3 regions of the Shinella sedimenti genome follow, and region 1 is predicted to be linked to each of the others. Evidence: predicted binding sites of a transcription regulator. Region 1 holds the regulator's gene; each other region holds the start of a gene.
What was found. Region 1 encodes LexA, which represses DNA repair genes until DNA is damaged. Its sites were predicted from a motif close to TGTTCNNNNTGTGTTCNG; they were not measured.
Positions count from the first base shown of each region.

Region 2: recA (recombinase RecA) is a predicted target of LexA. The motif match lies at 2,831-2,848, and genes of this name have one in related genera.
Region 3: MKI86_RS11285 (helicase-related protein) is a predicted target of LexA. The motif match lies at 2,477-2,494, and genes of this name have one in related genera.

Region 1 is NZ_JAKVIN010000001.1:179,539-186,674, forward strand. Features, by position in the region: gene moaC (cyclic pyranopterin monophosphate synthase MoaC) at 1-138, shown strand, start outside; gene MKI86_RS00885 (molybdopterin molybdotransferase MoeA) at 138-1,361, shown strand; gene lexA (transcriptional repressor LexA) at 1,455-2,177, shown strand; gene MKI86_RS00895 (ComEC/Rec2 family competence protein) at 2,345-4,720, opposite strand; gene gltA (citrate synthase) at 5,171-6,460, shown strand; gene lpxB (lipid-A-disaccharide synthase) at 6,490-7,136, opposite strand, start outside.
Region 2 is NZ_JAKVIN010000002.1:572,878-580,013, reverse strand. Features, by position in the region: gene alaS (alanine--tRNA ligase) at 1-1,373, opposite strand, end outside; gene recA (recombinase RecA) at 1,684-2,772, opposite strand; gene MKI86_RS06880 (carbohydrate kinase family protein) at 3,007-3,954, shown strand; gene MKI86_RS06875 (pseudouridine-5'-phosphate glycosidase) at 3,989-4,915, shown strand; gene cckA (cell cycle histidine kinase CckA) at 5,428-7,136, opposite strand, start outside.
Region 3 is NZ_JAKVIN010000004.1:228,916-236,051, reverse strand. Features, by position in the region: gene MKI86_RS11285 (helicase-related protein) at 1-2,309, opposite strand, end outside; gene thpR (RNA 2',3'-cyclic phosphodiesterase) at 2,585-3,166, opposite strand; gene MKI86_RS11275 (arylesterase) at 3,249-3,893, opposite strand; gene MKI86_RS11270 (ABC transporter ATP-binding protein) at 3,953-4,666, shown strand; gene MKI86_RS11265 (ABC transporter permease) at 4,663-7,136, shown strand, end outside.

The sequences.
Region 1 (7,136 bases):
CTGACGGCCGTTAGCGTCGCGTGCCTCACCATCTACGACATGGCGAAGGCGGCCGATCGCGAGATGGAGATCGGCGGTGTCCGCCTCGTCGAGAAATCCGGCGGCCGTTCAGGCGACTACAAGCGCAGAGAGAGCTGATGTCCCTTCTGCCCGTTGCCGACGCCCTCAACCGCCTGTTGTCCGCGGCCAAGCCGGTGCAGCGGACGGATCGCGTCCAGCTCCACGACGCGGCAGGACGGGTGCTGGCCGAAGATGTCGCCGCCCGCCTCACCCAGCCGCCCTTCGACAATTCCGCAATGGACGGTTATGCCGTTCGCCATGCCAATATCGCCGGGATCGGATCCGTCCTCAGCGTCGCCGGCTTATCCTCAGCCGGTCATGCGTTCGAGGGTACGGCCGGTCCGGGTGAAGCAGTACGCATCTTCACCGGCGCCCCGCTCCCGGCCTTTGCCGATACAGTCATCCTCCAGGAAGACACGGAGCCCCTTGAGGACGGTCGAATTCGCACCACCTTCCTCACGCCCAAGGGCCGCCATATTCGCCCGCGCGGGCAGGATTTCACCAAGGGCGAGGTCGTTCTGAAGGCCGGCCAGATGCTGGATGCTGGCCGATTGACCGTTGCAGCAGCGATGAACCACCCGCAACTGCCCGTCTATGCCCGCCCGCGGGTCGCGATCCTCGCGACGGGCGACGAACTCGTGCCGCCCGGAGAGACGCCCGGCGCAAGCCAGATCATCGCGTCCAACAGCTACGGCGTCGCGGCCATCGCAAGGCAGGCCGGTGCGGAGATCATAGACCTCGGCATTGTGAGAGACGACAAGCAGGCCATTCTGGATGCCGTGCGCCAGGCGCTGCAGATGGACATCGACGTGCTGGTGACACTCGGCGGCGCGTCCGTGGGGGATTTCGACCTTGTTCAGCCTGTGCTCGGCGAGGCCGGCATGGAACTCGACTTCTGGCGCATCGCAATGCGACCCGGAAAGCCGCTGATGGTCGGACGTCTTGGTGATATCCAGGTGGTCGGCCTGCCCGGCAATCCCGTCTCCAGCCTTGTCTGCTCCTATCTGTTCCTGGAACCATTGCTCCGAAAACTCGCCCGCTTGCCCGCAAAGAACAGGGTAAGCCGGGCCGTCGCCGCCGTGCCGCTCAAACAGAACGACCGCCGGCAGGATTACATTCGCGCAGGCCTTGCACACGCGCCCGACGACGCGCTTCTCGTCACGCCATTCGAGAAGCAGGATTCGTCGATGATGAAGATCTTCGCAGAATCGGATGGCCTCCTGATCCGTCCGCCGCATGCACCTGCAGAGGATGCCGGCGCCCTCTGCGATGTGCTCGTTCTCAGGGAACCCGCTGCCTGAGCGACATTATTGTCCTGGCAGCCACTTGCAGAACACATGTGGAACGGATAGTGTCTGTTCTGGATTTGTTTCACGATTCTGGCTGGAGATGCCATGCTGACGCGCAAACAACAGGAACTGCTCCTGTTCATTCACGAGCGTATGAAGGAGTCAGGCATTCCTCCGTCTTTCGACGAGATGAAGGATGCGCTGGATCTCGCTTCGAAATCCGGTATTCACCGCCTGATCACGGCGCTGGAGGAGCGCGGCTTCATCCGCCGCCTGCCGAACCGGGCCCGTGCGCTCGAGGTCATCAAGCTTCCTGAGGCCTATTCGCCCAGCCTCCAGCCGCGCCGGGGATTTTCGCCATCGGTCATCGAAGGCAGCCTCGGCAAGCAGCCCGCAGCCGTGACGCCATCCAGGCCTGTAACGCCGCCGCAGAATATGTCGTCGTCCGTTTCCGTGCCGGTCATGGGCCGTATCGCCGCGGGTGTGCCGATCTCCGCCATCCAGAACAACACGCACGAGATCACCGTCCCGGCTGAGATGATCGGCAACGGCGATCACTATGCGCTCGAGGTCAAGGGCGATTCGATGATCGAGGCCGGTATTCTCGACGGCGACACGGTCATCATTCGTAACGCCAGTACTGCCAATCCGGGCGAAATCATCGTTGCCCTCGTCGATGACGAAGAGGCGACGCTGAAGCGGTTCCGCCGCAAGGGCGCATCCATCGCGCTGGAAGCGGCAAATCCAGCCTATGAGACCCGCATCTTTGGCCCCGACCGGGTCAAGATCCAGGGCAAGCTTGTCGGGCTCATCCGCCGGTATCACTGAGACGTGGTAGCCAATAAGGCTGGCTTCTGACCGTCTTGGTGATGGAGCGCACGGAGCCGAGTTGCTCGTGCCTCTTTGCAAGTGCTCTGCTGCTTGGTGTGGAGCACTGCCAGATCGCTGTCTCTGTAACGCCCTCCCATCCGATAAGCTCGGCCGCTTCCTGGACGTCATGGGAGTGGCAAAGGTGAAGGATCAGTCTCCTTGATCTCAGGCTCTGCCAACGGCGCTCCAGCTGGCGTCTCGAAGGTATCGCTGCGCCAGTCATAGGTGCGATGTCGCGACCAGGCGCGCGCGACAGTTTCCACGGCCGACGTGTAAATCGCATCGGTAAGGCTTGCTCCGGCATCATCGGTCGATGGCGTAATTTCCAAGGCGCCCGTTCGGCGCAGATGCCGCGCGGTCAGGAGCTTGGCGCCAGAACGGCAACTGTCGAGCCGCAAAGCGAAGGGCACGACAACGAGATCAGCCCTATTGCAAGCCGTGCCCAGAAAGGCCGTATCCTCAAGGGTCACGATCTTCCAGCCGCTGGGCGAGACGGCGGCGCAGAAAGCCTTCGCCTCGCAGATAAACGTTTGCGTCTGCCGCGCGGCCACCAAAGCCGACATCATGGCTTCTTTCGCCTTCTCCCTGTCCGCCTTGCGACGCGGCCGTTTCCGTTCGGTCTCGGCAGCAGCCGCCTCCGTCGCCGTTTCGGCCAGCAGCAGACCGGCGGTCTTTCGCATGTCCGGTCTGGCAAGGTCGCCGAGCCGCAAGGCACGGCGCCACTGGTCGTAGATGAAGCCCGGCGGCTTGGCGCGGTTCGTTGCGACCGCATCGTCGCGCAGGATCGCAACAAGTCGCCCGTCTTCGGAAATCAGCAACTCCGGTTTCCCGCGTGTGGGAGGCCATACGGCCATCAGCGCACCGACGACAATAAGAACCGTCCCGGCGTGCCGAAGCCGCGTGCGCAGGATGCAGAGCAGTCCGCCACCAACACCGATCAGCACGAAAGCGGACATGGGTATACGACCGGTGACGACATCCCCACCCTTCCAGCGCGAAACCCATTCGGCCAGCGCGATCATCCATTCGATCCCTTTTCCCATGATGGCAAAAGGGATCGCATCAAGTCCGAAAGGCATAAGCAGAACCGCGATGAGACCGAAGGGCATGACGATTGCGCTGATTGCCGGCATGGCGAGCAGGTTGCCGGCGAGCCCATAGGCGGGCACACGGTGAAAGTGGCCGATGGAGTAGATCAGCGTGGACAGGCTTCCGATTGCCGATGAAAGCAGAAGTCCGCCGAAGAAGCGCCCGGCCGCACCGCCGGTCAAACGCAGCGCGCCGCCTTTGCCCTCCTTGCGCACGGGCCGCTCGCGCCACGCCGCGTAACCGGCGACGAGACCGAGCGTTGCGGCGTAAGACATCTGGAAACCGGGATTGGTGACGGCGGAGGGCGTGACGGCAAGGATGATGATGGCCGACAGCGCTACATTGCGTAGACTGATGGCGGAGCGGCCGAAAAGCACGGCGATCAGCATCACGCAGATCATGATCCATGAGCGGACAGCCGAAATCGCGCCGCCCGACACGAGAATGTAGAGTGTGACCATTATGAGCGCGCCGCCCGCGGCAATCTTGCGGGTTGGGAAGCGTTCGGCAAAGCCGGGTATGAGCGCCATCAGCATACGCGCGCCGACAAGGAATGTGCCGGCCGCGAGCACCATGTTGAGGCCGGAAATGGCAAGGACATGGGCAAGCCCCGCCTGCCGGAGCGCTTCCACCGTCTCGTCGCTGATAGCCCGCTGTTCTGCCGTAACCAGAGCCGCGGCAATCGCCCCGGCATCGCCGCCGATGCGGCCGCGGATATGCTCGGTCAGGTTGTTTCGCCATATCGCAATCCGCTGCGCTATGCGGTCGCTCCATCCGCCGGACCCCGTCTCGATTGCGACCGGCGCGCTATAAAAGTATCCGACCGCGCCCGTGCCGGCAAAATAGGCGTCGAAAGCGAAGTCGTTGAGGCCGGACAAGGCGGGTCCCGAAGGTGGCCCGAGACGCGCGCGGCCGGATATGCCGTGGCCGATGGCAATCGGATCGTGGCGGCTTCGCGCCAGTAGCGTGACGATTAGCGGCGCGCGTTTCAGGGTTGGCTCTCGCGTCTTCTCCAGCGCGATGCGGTAACGGATCGTGTTGCCCGCCCCGCTTTCGCGCGAAAGCACCCGTCCCTCGATCATGGTCGTCACGGACGTATCGATAATGACGGTATCGAGCCTTGCGCTTTCCAGCGTCGCGAGCAGCATTCCGATCGGAACGAGAAATGCGCCGCCCGCCAGGATCGCGCTCAAATTTTCGCGATGGCGAAGCCGCCAGGCGGGCATCATGGCGGCAATGGCCAACAGAACCATGGCATAGATCGGCGGATCGACCTCGGCAGCGAACCAGAGAGCCGCGCCTATTCCAAGGAAGACTGGCACGAACAGAAAGAAGTGCCCGTGCGTGCGCTCTTCGGCAAAGGCCTCCGACAGGCTTTCACGGATTGCGCGGCGCGGTCGCAGCCAGCCCACAGCCCTTCCGTACCACCGCGCGGCCCTCTCAACCGGCGCAGGCGCCGCGTCGAACTCCGCGGGCACCGCGCCATCACCCGGCCGGACATCCCACCGATAGGCCTTTGCGGCCCTCTTCCGCTCTGCGATCTCCGTCCCGGCCATGCGCCCCGGCCTCGCTGTCCCAGACCATCATGCAATCGATCGGAGCAATGTTCAATCGAAAGTAGCTGACCGGGATGATAAGGCAGACAGAAAGGATGCGCCCTCCGCAATTTTCAAACCACCCTCAATAGTTGCTTGCAACTTCGCTCAAAGGGTAGATATTGCGTTGCCGGAAAGCCTGTTACCGCAATGCACAATTTGCCTTTCGTATCGCTTGGCAGGACATCGCAAATGGGCTAGCAAAACGGGCATGTTCGTGGCGCCGGTACAACCGGATGCCGCCATTCGAAACAACGGAGGATCGTTATGACAGGAAAAGGCGCGGACGTATCGGTCGGTGGCAAGACAATCGAGCTGCCGACGCGATCCGGGACGATCGGCCCCGATGTGATCGACATCGGCACACTCTACAAGAACACGGGTACCTTCACCTACGATCCCGGCTTCACCTCCACGGCCTCGTGCGAATCGAAGATCACCTATATCGACGGCGATGAAGGCGTGCTTCTGCACCGCGGTTACCCGATCGAGCAGCTTGCAGAACATGGCGACTTCCTCGAAGTCTGCTACCTTCTTCTCTACGGCGATCTGCCGACCAAGGCGCAGAAGGATGATTTCGATCATCGCGTCACGCACCACACGATGGTGCACGAGCAGATGAGCCGCTTTTTCACCGGCTTCCGCCGTGATGCCCACCCCATGGCCGTAATGTGCGGCTGCGTGGGCGCGCTGTCGGCCTTCTATCACGACTCGACGGATATCACGGATCCGCATCAGCGCATGGTCGCCTCGCTGCGCATGATTGCGAAGATGCCGACGATCGCGGCAATGGCCTACAAGTACCATATCGGCCAGCCCTTCGTTTACCCGAAGAACGACCTCGACTACGCATCGAACTTCCTGCGCATGTGTTTTGCGGTTCCCTGCGAGGACTATGTGGTCAATCCAGTCCTGTCGCGCGCGATGGACCGCATCTTCATCCTTCATGCCGACCATGAGCAGAATGCGTCGACCTCGACGGTTCGCCTCGCCGGCTCCTCGGGCGCCAACCCGTTCGCCTGCATTGCGGCCGGCATCGCCTGCCTGTGGGGCCCCGCCCATGGCGGCGCAAACGAAGCCGCGCTCAACATGCTGGCCGAGATCGGCTCCGTCGATCGCATTCCGGAATATGTTGCGAGAGCCAAGGACAAGAACGACCCGTTCCGCCTGATGGGTTTCGGCCACCGCGTCTACAAGAACTACGATCCGCGCGCGCGCATCATGCAGAAGACGACGCACGAGGTTCTTGGCGAACTCGGCATCAAGGACGATCCGATGCTGGAAGTCGCGATGGAGCTGGAGCGCATCGCCTTGACGGACGAGTACTTCATCGAGAAGAAGCTCTATCCGAACATCGACTTCTATTCGGGCATCACCCTGAAGGCGCTGGGCTTCCCCACGACCATGTTTACCGTTCTCTTCGCACTTGCCCGCACTGTGGGCTGGATCGCGCAGTGGAACGAGATGATCGAGGATCCCGAGCAGCGCATCGGCCGTCCGCGCCAGCTCTATATCGGAGCACCGAAGCGGGATTACACTCCGGTTTCCAAGCGCTGATCCTAAAAGACAAAATGAAAAAAGCCCGGTCAGAAGTGACCGGGCTTTTTTGTTGTGAGAAGATCCAGAATGACGGCCGCGCCGGTCTCTCCCGGCGGGCGCACGGTTTGCATACGCTCCAGAACGAGATCGTAGCCTTCCAGCATCGCCTGACGCTCGGTCGTGGCGGCGGCTAGCCGCTCGAAGCCGCGGGCAAGCGTGCCGGGACGTACCTGCTCGTTGAGAAATTCGGGCACGATGCCGTAGTCGGCGATCATGTTGGGTATGGCCGCCGTCCAGATCTTGAGCCTAGCCACGAAGAAATTGGCCAGCCAGTCGAAACGATAGGTGGAGAGCACCGGCACCCGGGCGAGCGCGAGCTCCAGAATAACGGTTCCGGAGGCGGCAATGGCAGCGTCCGCCTCTACAAAGGCCTGCCACTTCTCTTCCGGCGTCACGGTGATCACGGGCTTTACCGGCCAGTCTGACGTCAGCCGGCGCACCAGCGCTTCCTGCCGTGGAACGGTGGGCAGAAGGAAACCGATACCGGGATTGCGCTCGGCCAGTATCCTTGCCGTTTCTCCGAAGACTGGCAGAAGGCGTGTGATTTCGGTGCTGCGTGAACCCGGCAAAAGAAGGCATTGGCGTTCGCCCGGCGCAGTATCGGGCCGCGCAAGCCGTTGCGCGCGTATCCGGC
Region 2 (7,136 bases), on a different contig from region 1:
AGGAATTCGGTCGCGCCGTGCTTTTCCTTCAGTTCGAACCACACGGCCTCTGTCGCCTTATCGCCAGAGCCCGACCAGTTGGCGCGAGCCTCGGCCTTCTGGCGCTGCATCGCGTCGTTGAAACCGGACAGATCGACATTGATCTCGCGGGCTCGCAGCGCGTCCTGCGTCAGGTCGAGCGGGAAGCCGTAGGTGTCATAAAGCTTGAAGGCAGTTTCGCCGTCCAGCATGTCGCCCTTCTCGAGCGTGACGGTGGCGTCCGACAGCAGCGAGAGGCCACGCTCCAACGTCTTGCGGAAACGGGTTTCCTCAAGCTTGAGCGTCTCGGAAATCAGCGCTTCGGCGCGCACGAGTTCGGGATAGGCACGGCCCATTTCGCCGACAAGCGCCGGCAGCAGCGACCACATCAGCGGTTCCTTGGCGCCGAGAAGCTGCATGTGGCGCATGGCGCGGCGCATGATGCGGCGCAGAACATAGCCACGGCCCTCGTTCGACGGCAGCACGCCATCGGCGATGAGGAAGGCGGACGAGCGCAGGTGATCGGCGATCACGCGGCAGCTTGCGGCCGCCTCGCCCTGTGCCCTGATGCCGACCGTCTCCTCGACGGCGGCGATCAGCGTACGGAACAGGTCAGTCTCGAAAACGCTCTGAACACCCTGCAGGATGCAGGCCATGCGTTCCAGGCCCATGCCGGTATCGATGGACGGACGCGGCAGCGGGCTGCGCTCGCCGGGTGCGGTCTGGTCGAACTGCATGAAGACGAGGTTCCAGAATTCCAGGAACCGGTCGCCATCCTCTTCCGGCGAGCCCGGAGGGCCGCCCCAGACATGTTCGCCCTGGTCGATGAAGATTTCAGAACAGGGACCGCAGGGGCCGGTATCGCCCATCTGCCAGAAATTGTCGGAGGTCGGGATGCGGATAATACGATCGTCGGAAAAGCCGGCGATCTTCTTCCACAGAAGCGCTGCTTCGTCGTCATCGGCATAGACGGTGACCAGAAGCCGGTCCTTCGGCAGATCGAAACCCTTGGTGACAAGCGTCCAGGCATGCTCGATCGCCTGTTCCTTGAAGTAATCGCCGAAGGAGAAGTTGCCGAGCATCTCGAAGAAGGTCAGATGGCGTGCGGTATAGCCGACATTGTCGAGATCGTTGTGCTTGCCGCCGGCGCGCACGACCTTCTGGGCCGTCGTCGCGGTGGTGTAGGGGCGCGTCTCCAACCCGGTGAAGACGTTCTTGAACTGCACCATGCCGGCATTGGTGAACATGAGCGTCGGGTCGTTTCGCGGCACAAGGGGGCTGGAGGCAACGACCTCGTGCCCGTTCTTGCGGAAATAGTCGAGGAAAGTCGACCGGATGTCATTCACGCCGCTCATATCGCGTCCTTCATCTTAGCACTGTCTGCACCGGAACCGGCGCGTCATCCACCCAATTGCCCCACAGCGACGCGACACCGCATCGCCGGCCGGAGTGCCCGCCCGGAAGGCCTTGTGGACCGTCCATCCGCGAATTCCGTCGAAACCGCGCCTGGCCCGACGCCTTCCCTGAGGAGGCCTGAAACCGCGGGCATGCGCGAGAACTGAAGGCTTTTATCGTCCGGCCCGGCACCTGTCCAGACACGAAGAAACCGGCCCTTCGCGAAGAAAGGCCGGTTTTCCGTCGTTTTAAGAAAGCGTTGCGGGAAGACTACATGTTCGCCGCGTCGTCGGCGTCGTTCGCATCGGGACCGCCGTTTTCCAGGAAGCGGTCGGCGATGAGGCCGGCATTCTGCCGCAGCGACGTCTCGATCTCGCGAGCAAGGTCCGGGTTCTCGCGCAGGAACGTCTTAGCATTCTCGCGGCCCTGACCGAGACGCTGGCTGTTGTAGGAGAACCACGCGCCCGACTTCTCGACGATGCCGGCCTTGACGCCGAGATCGATCAGTTCACCCGTCTTGGAAACGCCCTCGCCATACATGATGTCGAATTCGACCTGCTTGAAGGGCGGCGCCATCTTGTTCTTGACGACCTTGACGCGCGTCTGGTTGCCGATCACCTCGTCGCGCTCCTTGACGGCGCCAATACGGCGGATGTCGAGGCGAACGGAGGCATAGAACTTCAAGGCGTTGCCGCCCGTCGTCACTTCCGGCGAACCATAGACGACGCCGATCTTCATGCGGATCTGGTTGATGAAGATGACCATCGTGTTGGACTTGGAGATGGAGGCCGTCAGCTTGCGCAGCGCCTGGCTCATCAGGCGGGCCTGGAGGCCCGGCAGGCTTTCGCCCATCTCGCCTTCGATTTCGGCGCGCGGCGTGAGTGCGGCGACCGAGTCGACGACCAGCACGTCGATTGCGCCGGAACGGACCAGCGTATCGGTGATCTCCAGCGCCTGCTCACCGGTATCGGGCTGCGAAATGAGAAGATTTTCAAGATCCACGCCGAGTTTGCGGGCATAGATAGGGTCGAGTGCGTGCTCGGCGTCCACGAAGGCGCAGATTCCGCCCTTCTTCTGTGCCTCGGCAATGGTCTGCAGCGCCAGCGTCGTCTTGCCCGAGCTTTCCGGCCCGTAGATCTCGATGATGCGCCCCTTGGGCAGGCCGCCGATGCCGAGCGCGACGTCGAGGCTGAGAGAGCCCGTCGAAACCGTCTCGATCTCCACGACGCTGTCCTTGCCGCCGAGCTTCATGATGGAGCCCTTGCCGAAGGAGCGCTCGATCTGGGAGAGAGCCGCTTCGAGTGCCTTGCTTTTATCCACTGTTTTATCCTCTACGAGCCGCAAACTGTTCTGTGCCATTTTGTCCACCTTTAGGTTATTGAAGCAAGACAGGCAACGAACCCGCCGACGAAAGCTATGTACACATTTTGTTCTCATTTTGCAAGGCTTGTTCATCCATTTGAACAAATTAAGAAATCGAGGGCGTGTTCTACTTTCGTTTCAAGTGGATGATCGTGGATTGAAAACAACGGTTTGACCGCCCTGCAACCTGCCTCGGGCGGACGAATCGGCATGCGGATGCGAAGGAAGACGATGACGGACAGAACGATACTGGTGATGGGCGGCGCTCATGTGGACAGGCGCGGGCGCATTGCCGGCGAGACGGTGCCTGGCGCCAGCAATCCGGGCGGTTGGTTCGTGGAAGCGGGTGGTGGCGCCTTCAATGCGGCGCGCAATCTCGCCCGTCTCGGCCACCGCGTGCGGCTGGTCTCGCCGCGCGGCGGCGACAAGGACGGCGAAATCGTCGCGGCCGCGGCGCAGGCAGCGGGCGTCGAGGATACGCCATTTACCTTCCTCGACCGCGCAACGCCAAGCTACACGGCGATCATCGAGCGCGACGGCAACCTTGTCATCGCCCTGGCCGACATGGAACTCTATCGGCTGTTTTCGCCGCGGCGGCTGCAACAGCGCGCCATGCGCGAAGCAATCGCCGGTGCCGGCGCGCTGCTGACCGACGCCAACCTGCCGGCGGAAACGCTCGACGCGATGGCAGCGATGGCGCGGGAGGCCAGCATTCCCCTCGCCGCCATCGCCATTTCCCCGGCAAAGGTCGTGCGCCTTGAAAAGAGCCTGCCTGCCCTTGCCTTTCTCTTCATGAACGAGGCGGAAGCCCGCACGCTGACCGGCGCCAACCCGGAAAACCCCGCCGACTGGCCCGATGCACTGCGTGCCATCGGCCTTCGCGCCGGCGTGGTTACGCGCGGCGGCAGGGGCGTCATCTCCTTTGACGAGAACAGCGCCGCCATCGTGGTGCCGCCGGCCATACCGGCGCTTGGCGATGTCACCGGCGCGGGCGATTCGCTCGCCTCCGGCTTTCTCCACGCCCGGCTTCGCGGCGCGCGGATAAATGAAGCATTGCGCCAGGGCGTTGCTGCCGCCGTCATCACGGTGCGCTCGCCGCTTGCCGTCGCGGAAGAAATGTCGCAGCCGGCGCTTGCCGATGCACTTTCTCTTGTGCCGCCTGCCGAAATCCTGTCATGAGACTTTTTTGCCCAAAATCCTTCAAGGACATCGCATGACCAGACCCGTCTCCTCCCTCCTGCCGATGCAGTATTCGGACGAAGTCGCCGCCGCCAAGGCACGCGGCGCGCCGATCGTGGCCCTCGAATCGACGATCATCACGCACGGCATGCCCTATCCGGGCAATCTCGAGATGGCGCGCAGCGTGGAGACCATCATCCGCGACAACGGCGCCGTGCCGGCGACCATCGCCGTCATCGAGGGCGTGCTGCATATCGGCCTTGAAGCCGCCCAGCTCGAGGCCTTGGCGCAGACCAAGGGCGCGATGAAGGTGTCGCGCGCCGACATGGCGTTTGCCATCGCGGAACGTCGCACGGGTGCCACGACGGTCGCGGCCACCATGATCGGCGCCGCACGGGCCGGCATCAGGGTCTTCGCCACCGGTGGCATTGGCGGCGTGCATCGCGGTGCGGAAGAGACCTTCGACATCTCCGCCGACCTTGAGGAGCTCGCACGCACCGGCGTCATCGTCGTCTGCGCCGGCCCCAAGGCAATCCTCGACATCCCCAAAACGCTGGAAGTGCTGGAAACCCGCGGCGTGCCCGTCGTCACCTATGACAGCGCCACCTTCCCGGCCTTCTGGTCGCGCGATTCGGGCCTCAAGAGCCCGCTGACGCTCAACAGCCCGGCGGCGATCGCCAACTTCCAGACGGTGCGCGACCAGCTCGGCGTCGATGGCGGCATGCTGATTGCCAACCCGGTGCCGCAGGCTGACGAGATCCCGCGCGAAGAGATGGAAATCTACATCACCCGCGCGCTCGACAATGCGGAGCGTGACGAGATCGCCGGCAAGGCTGTTACCCCCTACCTGCTCGACAGCCTGTTCCACCTGACGGACGGCCGCAGCCTCAAAACGAACATCGCGCTCGTCGAGAACAACGCCCGTCTTGCGGCCGAAATCGCCGTTGCAATGGTGGATTGATAATGACGTAGCGGCCGGTTTGATCCGGCCGCTCATTTTTTGAAAAAATCACGAACTTTCTACAAACCGGGGCGAGTAAATCACAAAGTAATATAAGAAAAATTTAATAAATAAGCTATTGTTTTATAGAGAATTAAAGCGCCACCGACACAACCCCTAACGATATCAATACCGCGGAAGAACACCCCAAGATTGCATCAGGTTGGTAGACAATTGCACGAATCAATGCAACCTTGAGTTATCAAGAGGAGTGGAGATCATGCTCTTAAGCTGTATCGATCCGAATGGTGACAGATGGGTGTTCTGGCGTGACGATGAGGGATGGCTTTGGAGCCGACGCGCGTTCAATGGATATGAAGTTGACCGGTCCTCACGCGCCTATGCTAATCGATACAGCTGCGTCGTGAATGCCAAGCGCAACGGTATGCTTGGTCGTCCTTCGTTAAAGCTTACAAAAGCCGACGAAGAGGCAAAGCGGATGTGGCGCAATCCGGCATTGAAGCCCGTTTGACTTACCCTTCGTCCAGCATTTCCCGCACGGCTTCAGCAAGCTGCTTCAGCGAGAACGGCTTCGGCAGGAAGCCGAACTTGGCATCGGCGGGAAGGTTGCGGGCGAAGGCGTCCTCGGCGTAACCCGAGACGAAGATGAACTTGAGATCCGGATAGGACTTGCGCAGTTCGCGCAGCAGCGACGGACCGTCCATTTCGGGCATCACGACGTCGGACACGACGATATCGACGGCACCGTTCAGCTCTTCCATGATATCGAGCGCCTCGACGCCCGATCCGGCCTCGTGCACCGTATAGCCGCGGGTTTCCAGCATGCGCTTTCCACCGCGGCGGACCGCTTCCTCATCCTCGACGAGAAGCACGACGGCCGAACCGCCGGTCAGGTCGCGCGGTTCCTTTTCTGCAATCTGCGCTACGGTGGCGACCGGCTGTGAACCGACCTGTGCCGCAGCCGTCGCGATGTCGACGGGAACGGCCTCTTCCACATGGCGCGGCAGCAGGATGCGGAAGGTCGTGCCCTTGCCGACTTCCGAATCCAGATAGATGTAGCCGCCTGTCTGCTTGACGATGCCGTAGACCATCGAGAGGCCGAGACCCGTGCCCTTGCCGACATCCTTGGTCGTGAAGAAGGGCTCAAAGATCTTGTCGATGATCTCGGGCGGTATGCCGGTGCCCTGGTCCGAGACCTCGACTTCGACGTAGTCGCCCGGCGGCAAGTCACGCAGGTTGCGGGCGGCGGCCTCTTCGGCTTCCACGTTGCGCGTGCGGAATGTGATAGTGCCGCCATCCGGCATGGCATCGCGCGCGTTGACGGCGAGGTTGATCAGCACCTGCTCGAACTGGCCGAGATCCGTCTTCACCGTCCAAAGGTCACGGCCGTATTCGACATTGATCTTCACATTGGTGCCTGTCATCCGGTCGACCAGCATACGCAGGTCGCCGATCACATCGGTCATGTTGAGCACGGTCGGGCGCATGGTCTGTTTGCGCGAGAAGGCGAGCAGTTGCCGCACCAGCACCGCGGCGCGGTTGGCATTGCGCTTGATCTCCATGAGATCGGCAAAGCTGGCATCGGAGGGGCGCGCGGACAGCAGAAGATGGTCGGACGAGAGCAGGATGGCCGTCAGCACGTTGTTGAAGTCGTGCGCTATGCCGCCGGCCAGCGTTCCCACGGCATTCATCTTCTGGGTCTGCGCCATCTGTGTCTCGAGCGCTTTCTGCTCGGTGATCTCCACGGCATAGACGATGGCGGCCTCTTCCGGCGCCTCGTCGCTCTGATCGATGACGGCGTTCACATAGAAACGGAAGTGCCGCCCGTCGTCGGCGGGATGGAGCGAATCGATCGGCGGAATATCGCCCTGCCGGTCCTTGGCCGCGTCGAATGCCGACTGCAGGCGCAGCCGGTCCGTTTCGTGCACGATTGTCTCGAGCTTGGCGCCGCGGTCGATATCATCGCGCGAGACGACGCCGGAAAACAGCTTCAGGAACGGCGCATTGGTGCGCAGGATACGGCCGTTCCCGTCGACAGATGCAATCGCCATGGGCGTGTTGTTGAAGAAGCGCGTGAAGCGCATGGAGGCAATCGATGCGGACTGGTCGGCCTCACCGCCCTCCTCGCGCGCCAGCACGATGGTGCGGCTGTCGCCGGGCGCGCCATCGCGCATGGAGGACACGCGGTGCACGATGCGCACCGGCAGGCTCTGGCCGTTCG
Region 3 (7,136 bases), on a different contig from region 1:
GCGCCATCGGGACGCGGCGTGCCCGGCTTCCACTGCAAAAGCGGGCGGATGAGATCGGCGAGGCGCTCGAGAATGTCGATGCGCACGGCGCGCTTGCCGAGGAACCGGAAGCCAGCGAGCTTGTAGAAGGTGCGCTCGTAGCTCGGATCGGTGACCACCGAGGTGCGGCCGGCGGCCAGAACCGGAATGAGATCGCCATAGCCCGGCTTGTCGAGGCCGTCGTTCTTCAACGCCCAGAGCAGCGTGATGAGTTCGGCCGGGGCCGGCTTCAGGAGCGCGGGCATGAAGATGTGGTAGGCGCCGAAGCGGATGCCGTGCTTGCGCATGGAGGCGCGGCCGTCCTGGTCGAGCGACTTCACGTCATCGGCCACATCACGGCGGAACAGCACGCCGAGGTTTTCGACGAGCTGGAAAGCCAGGCCCTTGGCGAGACCCTGCAGGTCTTCGGCGCGCGACAGGTCGTCGAGCGGCTTCAGGACGGTGGCGATGTGATGGTTCACGAAACGCTCGATGCGGGCGGCGACATGATCGCGTGCATTGCCCGTCAGCTGCTCGTCGGAGAGCAGGATGACGCGCGGACGCATGATATGATCGGACGCGGCAAGACGCGCGACGGGATCGCCGAGCCAGCGCACGGTGCCGTCGGAGCCGAGCGCGAGATCGCCGTTGCCGGCCGCATGCAGGCGCGCGGCCCGGGCTTCGAACTCCAGGGCGAGCGCCTTCTGCGCAGCCGCCTGCACGGCCTTCGCATCGGGACCTTCCGTTCCGGAGACGAGCGTGAACCGGAAACCGGCCAACTGCCCGACATGATGTCCTTCCACGAAGACATCGCCATTCACACTGATTTCAGCTTCCAGCATCGCATTCTCTCTCAGGCGCTTCATGAGCACAGATGTCCTGCGATCAACAAAGCGTTTCGTCAACCGTTCATGTAACGCATCGGACAATCGGTCTTCGATTTCCCGCGTCTTTTCCTGCCAGTGTGTCGGATCGGCAAGCCATCCGGGCCGATTCGACACATAGGTCCACGTCCTTATCTGCGCGATTCGCGCCGAAAGCGTGTCGATCTCTCCATCCGTACGATCCGCGCGGCGGACCTGATCGGCCATGAAGTCCTCATTGACCGTGCCACGACGGACGAGATCCGCATAGAGCGTCGAGATGAGGTCGGCATGCTGGGCCGGCGTGATGCGGCGATAGTCGGGTAGCGCGCAAGCCTCCCACAGCTTTTCGACACGCTGGGGCGTGGTCGCGAGTTCGCGGATATCGGGGTAGCGCGACAGGTGCTCCAGCGCCTGCTGGTCGACCGCCGGAAGCGCGCGCGTCAGCCCGCCGATCGGCGGCACGGCCTCGAGCGACAGGCGAAGCGATTGCAGCGAGGAATAGTCGAAGCGGGTCGTGCGCCATTGCAGCACCTTCACCGGATCGAACTGGTGCGTCTCGATGCGCTCGACCAGCTCCTCGTCGAAGGGATCGACGCGGCCCGTGACGCCAAAGGTGCCGTCGCGCAGGTGGCGGCCGGCGCGGCCGGCGATCTGGGCAAGCTCGGCCGGATTGAGATTGCGGAACTGGAAGCCGTCGAACTTGCGGTCCTGCGCAAATGCGACGTGGTCGACATCGAGGTTGAGGCCCATGCCGATCGCGTCCGTCGCGACAAGATATTCGACATCGCCCTCCTGGTAGAGCGCGACCTGCGCATTGCGGGTACGCGGCGAGAGCGCGCCCAGTACCACCGCCGCCCCGCCGCGCTGGCGGCGGATGAGCTCGGCGATGGCATAGACCTCGTCGGCCGAGAAGGCGACGATGGCCGTGCGCTGCGGCAGGCGGGTGATCTTCTTGGAGCCGGAATAGAACAGCTGGGAAAGCCGCGGGCGCTCGATGACATGGATGCCCGGCAGCATCTGTTCGAGGATCGGCTTCATGGTGCCCGCACCCAAAAGCAGCGTCTCGTCGCGCCCGCGCAGATGCAGCACCCGGTCGGTGAAGATATGGCCGCGCTCCAGATCTCCGGCAAGCTGCACCTCGTCGATGGCGACGAAGGAGGCGCGCGTCTCGCGCGGCATGGCTTCGACCGTGCAGACCGAAAAGCGCGCCATATGCGGCGTGATCTTCTCCTCGCCGGTGATGAGCGCAACATTGTGCTGGCCGACCCGCTCAACGAGGCGCGTATAGACCTCGCGCGCCAGAAGGCGCAGAGGCAGGCCGATAATGCCCGTCTCATGTGCCACCATGCGTTCGATTGCGTAGTGGGTCTTGCCCGTATTGGTCGGGCCGAGCACCGCGGTGACCCCGCGGCCGCTCACAATCATGGGTGCTTGCGACAAGACATGCCCCGGCTGGTTCAGTTTCCGGCAACAGATGCCCATCACAGCCGCCGATGGCAAGGGGCAAGGCGAAATGCGGCGGATTTTCCGGTCTTTTGCCGGCTCATGGAACAGCTGCCGAACGAAACGGAGACGAATCGCTGACTCGACCGCATTCCGGATTTGTTCACCGCAAGTCCTTGATCGGACTCACGATCCCGCCACAAGATGCTGAATCGGACCCGGGACGATGCACGGTTTCCTGAAACCGAAAATGCCTCTCACACCGGATGATCGTACAGATCCGTACCGTCCCAGGCGCTTCCCGTGTCGTAGAGCGGGAAGACCTCTTCCGTGAGGTATGGCCCACCGCCGACGGATTCCTTGGAGGACATCAGCACGAAGCGGTTCACCATGAAGGGGGCGGTGTGGAAATTGCCGCGGCCGGTGAGGTAGCGCGCGACATCCTCGGTGCGGGCATTGCGCAGCCGCGCCAATGTGACATGCGGCGTGAACTTGCGCGGATCGGCCGGCAGGCCGAGCCGCTGGCAGATGCGCTCGATTTCCGCCTGGAGCGCAAACATATCCGGCGCCGGCGTGACACCGGCGAAGACGGAATGCGGCTTCTTCGACCCGAAGGAGCCGATGCCGGACAGCGCAAGCTGGAATTCCGGCCGCTCGATGCGGTCGAGCCGGTCGACCACCTCGTCGGCCGTGCGGCCGTCCATGTCACCGATGAAACGAAGGGTTATGTGGAAGTTCTCGACATCGATCCAGCGGGCTCCGGGAAGGCCGCCTCTCAAAAGCGAGAGGCTCATCGCCGCGTTGCGCGGCACTTCGAGGGCGACGAAAAGTCTTGGCATGGTGACTTCTCCCTACTGGAATGTAACGTCAGCGAATCACGCAAAGCCGTTTCGCGCAACCCTAATTTCGCACCCGCGAAAATTACTCCCCGGCCTTGATCGAGGTCAGGAAACGTTCGGCGGCCGGAAGCATTGCCTGCACCATCGCATCCACGCCGAGCGCGTTGGGGTGCATGCCGTCCTCCAGCTGGAGATCGGCCTTGGTGACGACGCCTTTGAGGAAGAACGGATAGAGCGGCACGCCGTGCTTTTCGGCGAGCTTGCCGTAAATGGCGTTGAAACGCTCGGCATATTCGGGGCCCATGTTCGGCGGCGCGAGCATGCCGGCAAGCAGCACGGAAATGCCGCGCTCCTTCAGCCGCGTCAGCATCGTGTCGAGATTCTTTTCGGTCTCTTCCGGCGCAACGCCGCGCAGCGCATCGTTGGCACCGAGTTCGAGGATCACGCCCTGTGTGCCGTCGGGCACCGACCAGTCGAGACGGGCAAGGCCGCCCGAGGTCGTATCGCCGGAAACACCGGCATTGGCGATCTCCACCTCATGCCCCTTGGCGCGCAGGGCGGCTTCCAGCTTGACCGGGAAGGCATCGCCCGCCGGAAGCTGGTAGCCGGCCATGAGACTGTCGCCGAAGCCGACGAGCTTGACGGGCTCGGCGCGCGCGGCACCGACGGATAACAAAGCTGTGATCGCAAGGGCGGTTAAAAATCCGAGCTTCGCTTTAAACGCCATGGCGAGGTTCCTAGATTGCTGGCATTGCGGTTCTTCACAATCATATAGGGCAGAATTCCTTGGCCAAAAGCATCATCGATCTCAAAAAAGCCGATCTCACCCTCGGCCAGGCGGCCGCCTCGGTCCATGTGCTAAAGGGAATCGACCTTTCGATCGATGCGGGCGAATCGGTCGGCATCGTCGGTCCCTCGGGTTCCGGCAAGTCGACGCTGCTGATGGTTCTGGCCGGCCTGGAGCGGCTCGACAGCGGCGAAATCCACATCGACGGCGCCGGGCTGCACGGCATGAACGAAGACCAGGTGGCCGATTTCCGCGGCCGTAACATCGGCATCGTCTTCCAGTCCTTCCATCTCATTCCCAACATGACGGCGCTCGAAAATGTCGCGGTGCCGCTGGAACTGGCCAATACGCCCGGTGCCTTCGACATCGCCCGGCGCGAACTGACGGCCGTCGGGCTGGGCGAGCGCCTGTCGCACTATCCCGGCCAGCTTTCGGGCGGTGAACAGCAGCGCGTGGCGATCGCCCGGGCGCTCGCGCCCTCGCCGAAGCTGCTGATTGCCGACGAACCGACCGGCAACCTCGACACCGAGACCGGCCGGCAGATCGCCGACCTGCTGTTTGCCAAGCAGGCGGAACGCGCCATGACGCTGGTGCTGGTGACGCACGATCCCGCCCTTGCCGCTCGATGCAGCCGGCAAGTCGCCATGCGCTCGGGCGAAATCGTCTCGGGTGCCGCGCCCGCGGCAACCATTTCCGAGGCGGTGCCGGCATGAGGATCGGCACGGTCCTCAAACAGTTTCCGCTTGCCCTTCGCCTGGCGCTGCGTGAGATGCGCGGCGGCCTGAAGGGCTTCTACATCTTTCTCGCCTGTATCGCGCTCGGTACGGCGGCGATTGCCGGCGTCAACTCCGTCTCCAGCGCCATCACGCAGGCGATCGCCTCGCAGGGCCAGACGCTGCTGGCCGGCGACGTGCGCTTCGAGCTGCGCAATCGCATGGCAACGCCGGAGGAAATGGCCTATTTCCAGGGCCTCGGCGACGTCTCGCTCTCCACCGGCCTGCGCTCCATGGCGCGCATGCCCGACGGGTCCGACCAGACGCTGGTGGAAGCGCGCGGCGTCGACGGCGCCTATCCACTCTACGGCACGCTGGAAACCGTGCCGCAGCAGCCTTCCTCGGAGCTGCTCGGACGCAAGGGCGACGCCTGGGGCGCCATCGTCGCGCCGCTACTGCTCGACCGGCTCAACATCGCCGTGGGCGACGAGATCCTGCTCGGCAATGCCAAGATCAAGGTGACGGCCACCATGGCGCGCGAGCCCGATGCCGTTTCCGAAGGCTTCGGGCTGGCCCCGCGCCTGATGCTTTCGCAAGAGGCCTTGCAGGCCAGCGGGCTGATCCAGACCGGCAGCCTTGTCGAAAACGCCTACCGCATCCGCCTGACCAATCCCGACGCCTCCATCGCAACGATCCGGGACGATTCGGCAAAGGCGTTCCCGACCGCAGGATGGTCGATCCGCACCGCCGACAGCGCGGCCCCCTCGCTCACCGCCAATATCACCCGCTTCTCGCAGTTCCTGACGCTGGTCGGCCTCACGGCGCTGATCGTCGGCGGCGTGGGCGTGGCGAATGCGGTGCGGGCCTATCTCGATTCCAAGCGCTCGGTCATCGCCACCTTCAAGTGCCTGGGCGCGCCGGCCTCGCTGGTGGCGCTCGTCTATCTCACGCAGATCGCGCTGATTGCCGCCGTCGGCATTCTCATCGGCCTCGTCGCGGGCGCGCTGATGCCGCTCATTGCCATGCAGTTCCTCGAAGGCGTACTGCCGGTGCCGGCGGAGGCGCAGCTCTATCCGTCCGCCCTGCTGCTGGCCGCCGTCTTCGGCCTTCTGACGGCGCTCGCCTTCGCCATCATGCCGCTCGGCCATGCCCGCGAGGTGCCGGCAACCGCGCTGTTCCGCGAGCAGGGCTTTCAATCGTCACGCCTGCCGAGCTGGCACTATGTGCTGGGCGCGGCCGCATTCCTCGCGGCGCTGGCGGGACTGGCAATCTTCACCGCCTATGACCGCTACATCGCTTCGGTGTTCCTCGGCGCCATCGCCTTCGCCTTCGTGGTGCTGCGCGCCGTCGCCATGCTGATCACGGCGATCGCCAGGCGCAGCCCGCGCGTGAATTCGCCGTCGCTTCGGCTTGCCATCGGCAACATCCACCGGCCGGGCGCCCTTACATCGTCCGTCGTGCTGTCGCTTGGCCTTGGGCTCGCGCTGCTCGTGACGCTGACGCTGATAGACGGCAACCTGCGCCGTGAACTGACCGGCAGCCTGCCGGACCGCGCGCCGAATTTCTTCTTCGTCGACATCCAGGGCAGCGAGCTCGACGGCTTCCGCAGCGTGCTCTCCTCCAACATGCCCGAAGGCAAGATCATCGAAGTGCCGATGCTGCGCGGCCGCGTGATGGAGCTGAACGGTGTGGATGTCGCAAAGGTCGACGTGCCGCCGGAGGGCCAGTGGGTGCTACGCGGCGACCGCGGCATCACCTATGCGAAGAACGTGCCGGAGAATTCCACCCTGAGCGCGGGCGAATGGTGGCCGGAGGATTATACGGGCGAACCGCTCGTCTCGTTCTCCACCGACGAGGGCCGCGAACTGGGCCTGAAGCTCGGTGACACGGTGACGGTCAATGTGCTCGGCCGCAACATCACCGCGCGCATCGCCAACTTCCGCAATGTCGAGTGGGAATCGCTGTCGATCAACTTCGTGATGGTCTTCTCGCCCAACACCTTCGCTGGCGCGCCGCATGCCTGGCTCGCAACCGTGATCGATCCGGGCGCGACGGCCGCGCAGGAAGCCGCCACGCTGAAGGCCATCACCAACGCGTATCCGACCGTGACCAGCGTGCGCGTCAAGGATGCGCTCGACGTGGTGAACGAGCTGGTGGGCCAGCTGGCGACCGCCATCCGTGCCGCCGCCGCCGTGGCGCTGATCGCCTCCATCCTGGTGCTGGCCGGCGCGCTGGCCGCCGGCAACCGGGCACGCGTGCACGATGCCGTCGTGCTGAAGACGCTGGGCGCCACCCGCGCCACGCTGATACGCGCCTTCAGCTACGAATATCTGATGCTGGGACTGGCGACGGCGCTGTTTGCGCTCTTCGCGGGCGGTGTATCGGCCTGGTTCGTGGTGGCCCGCATCATGAAGCTGCCGTCGAGCTTCCTGCCCGACGTCGCCGTCATGACGGTGGCGACGGCGCTGAT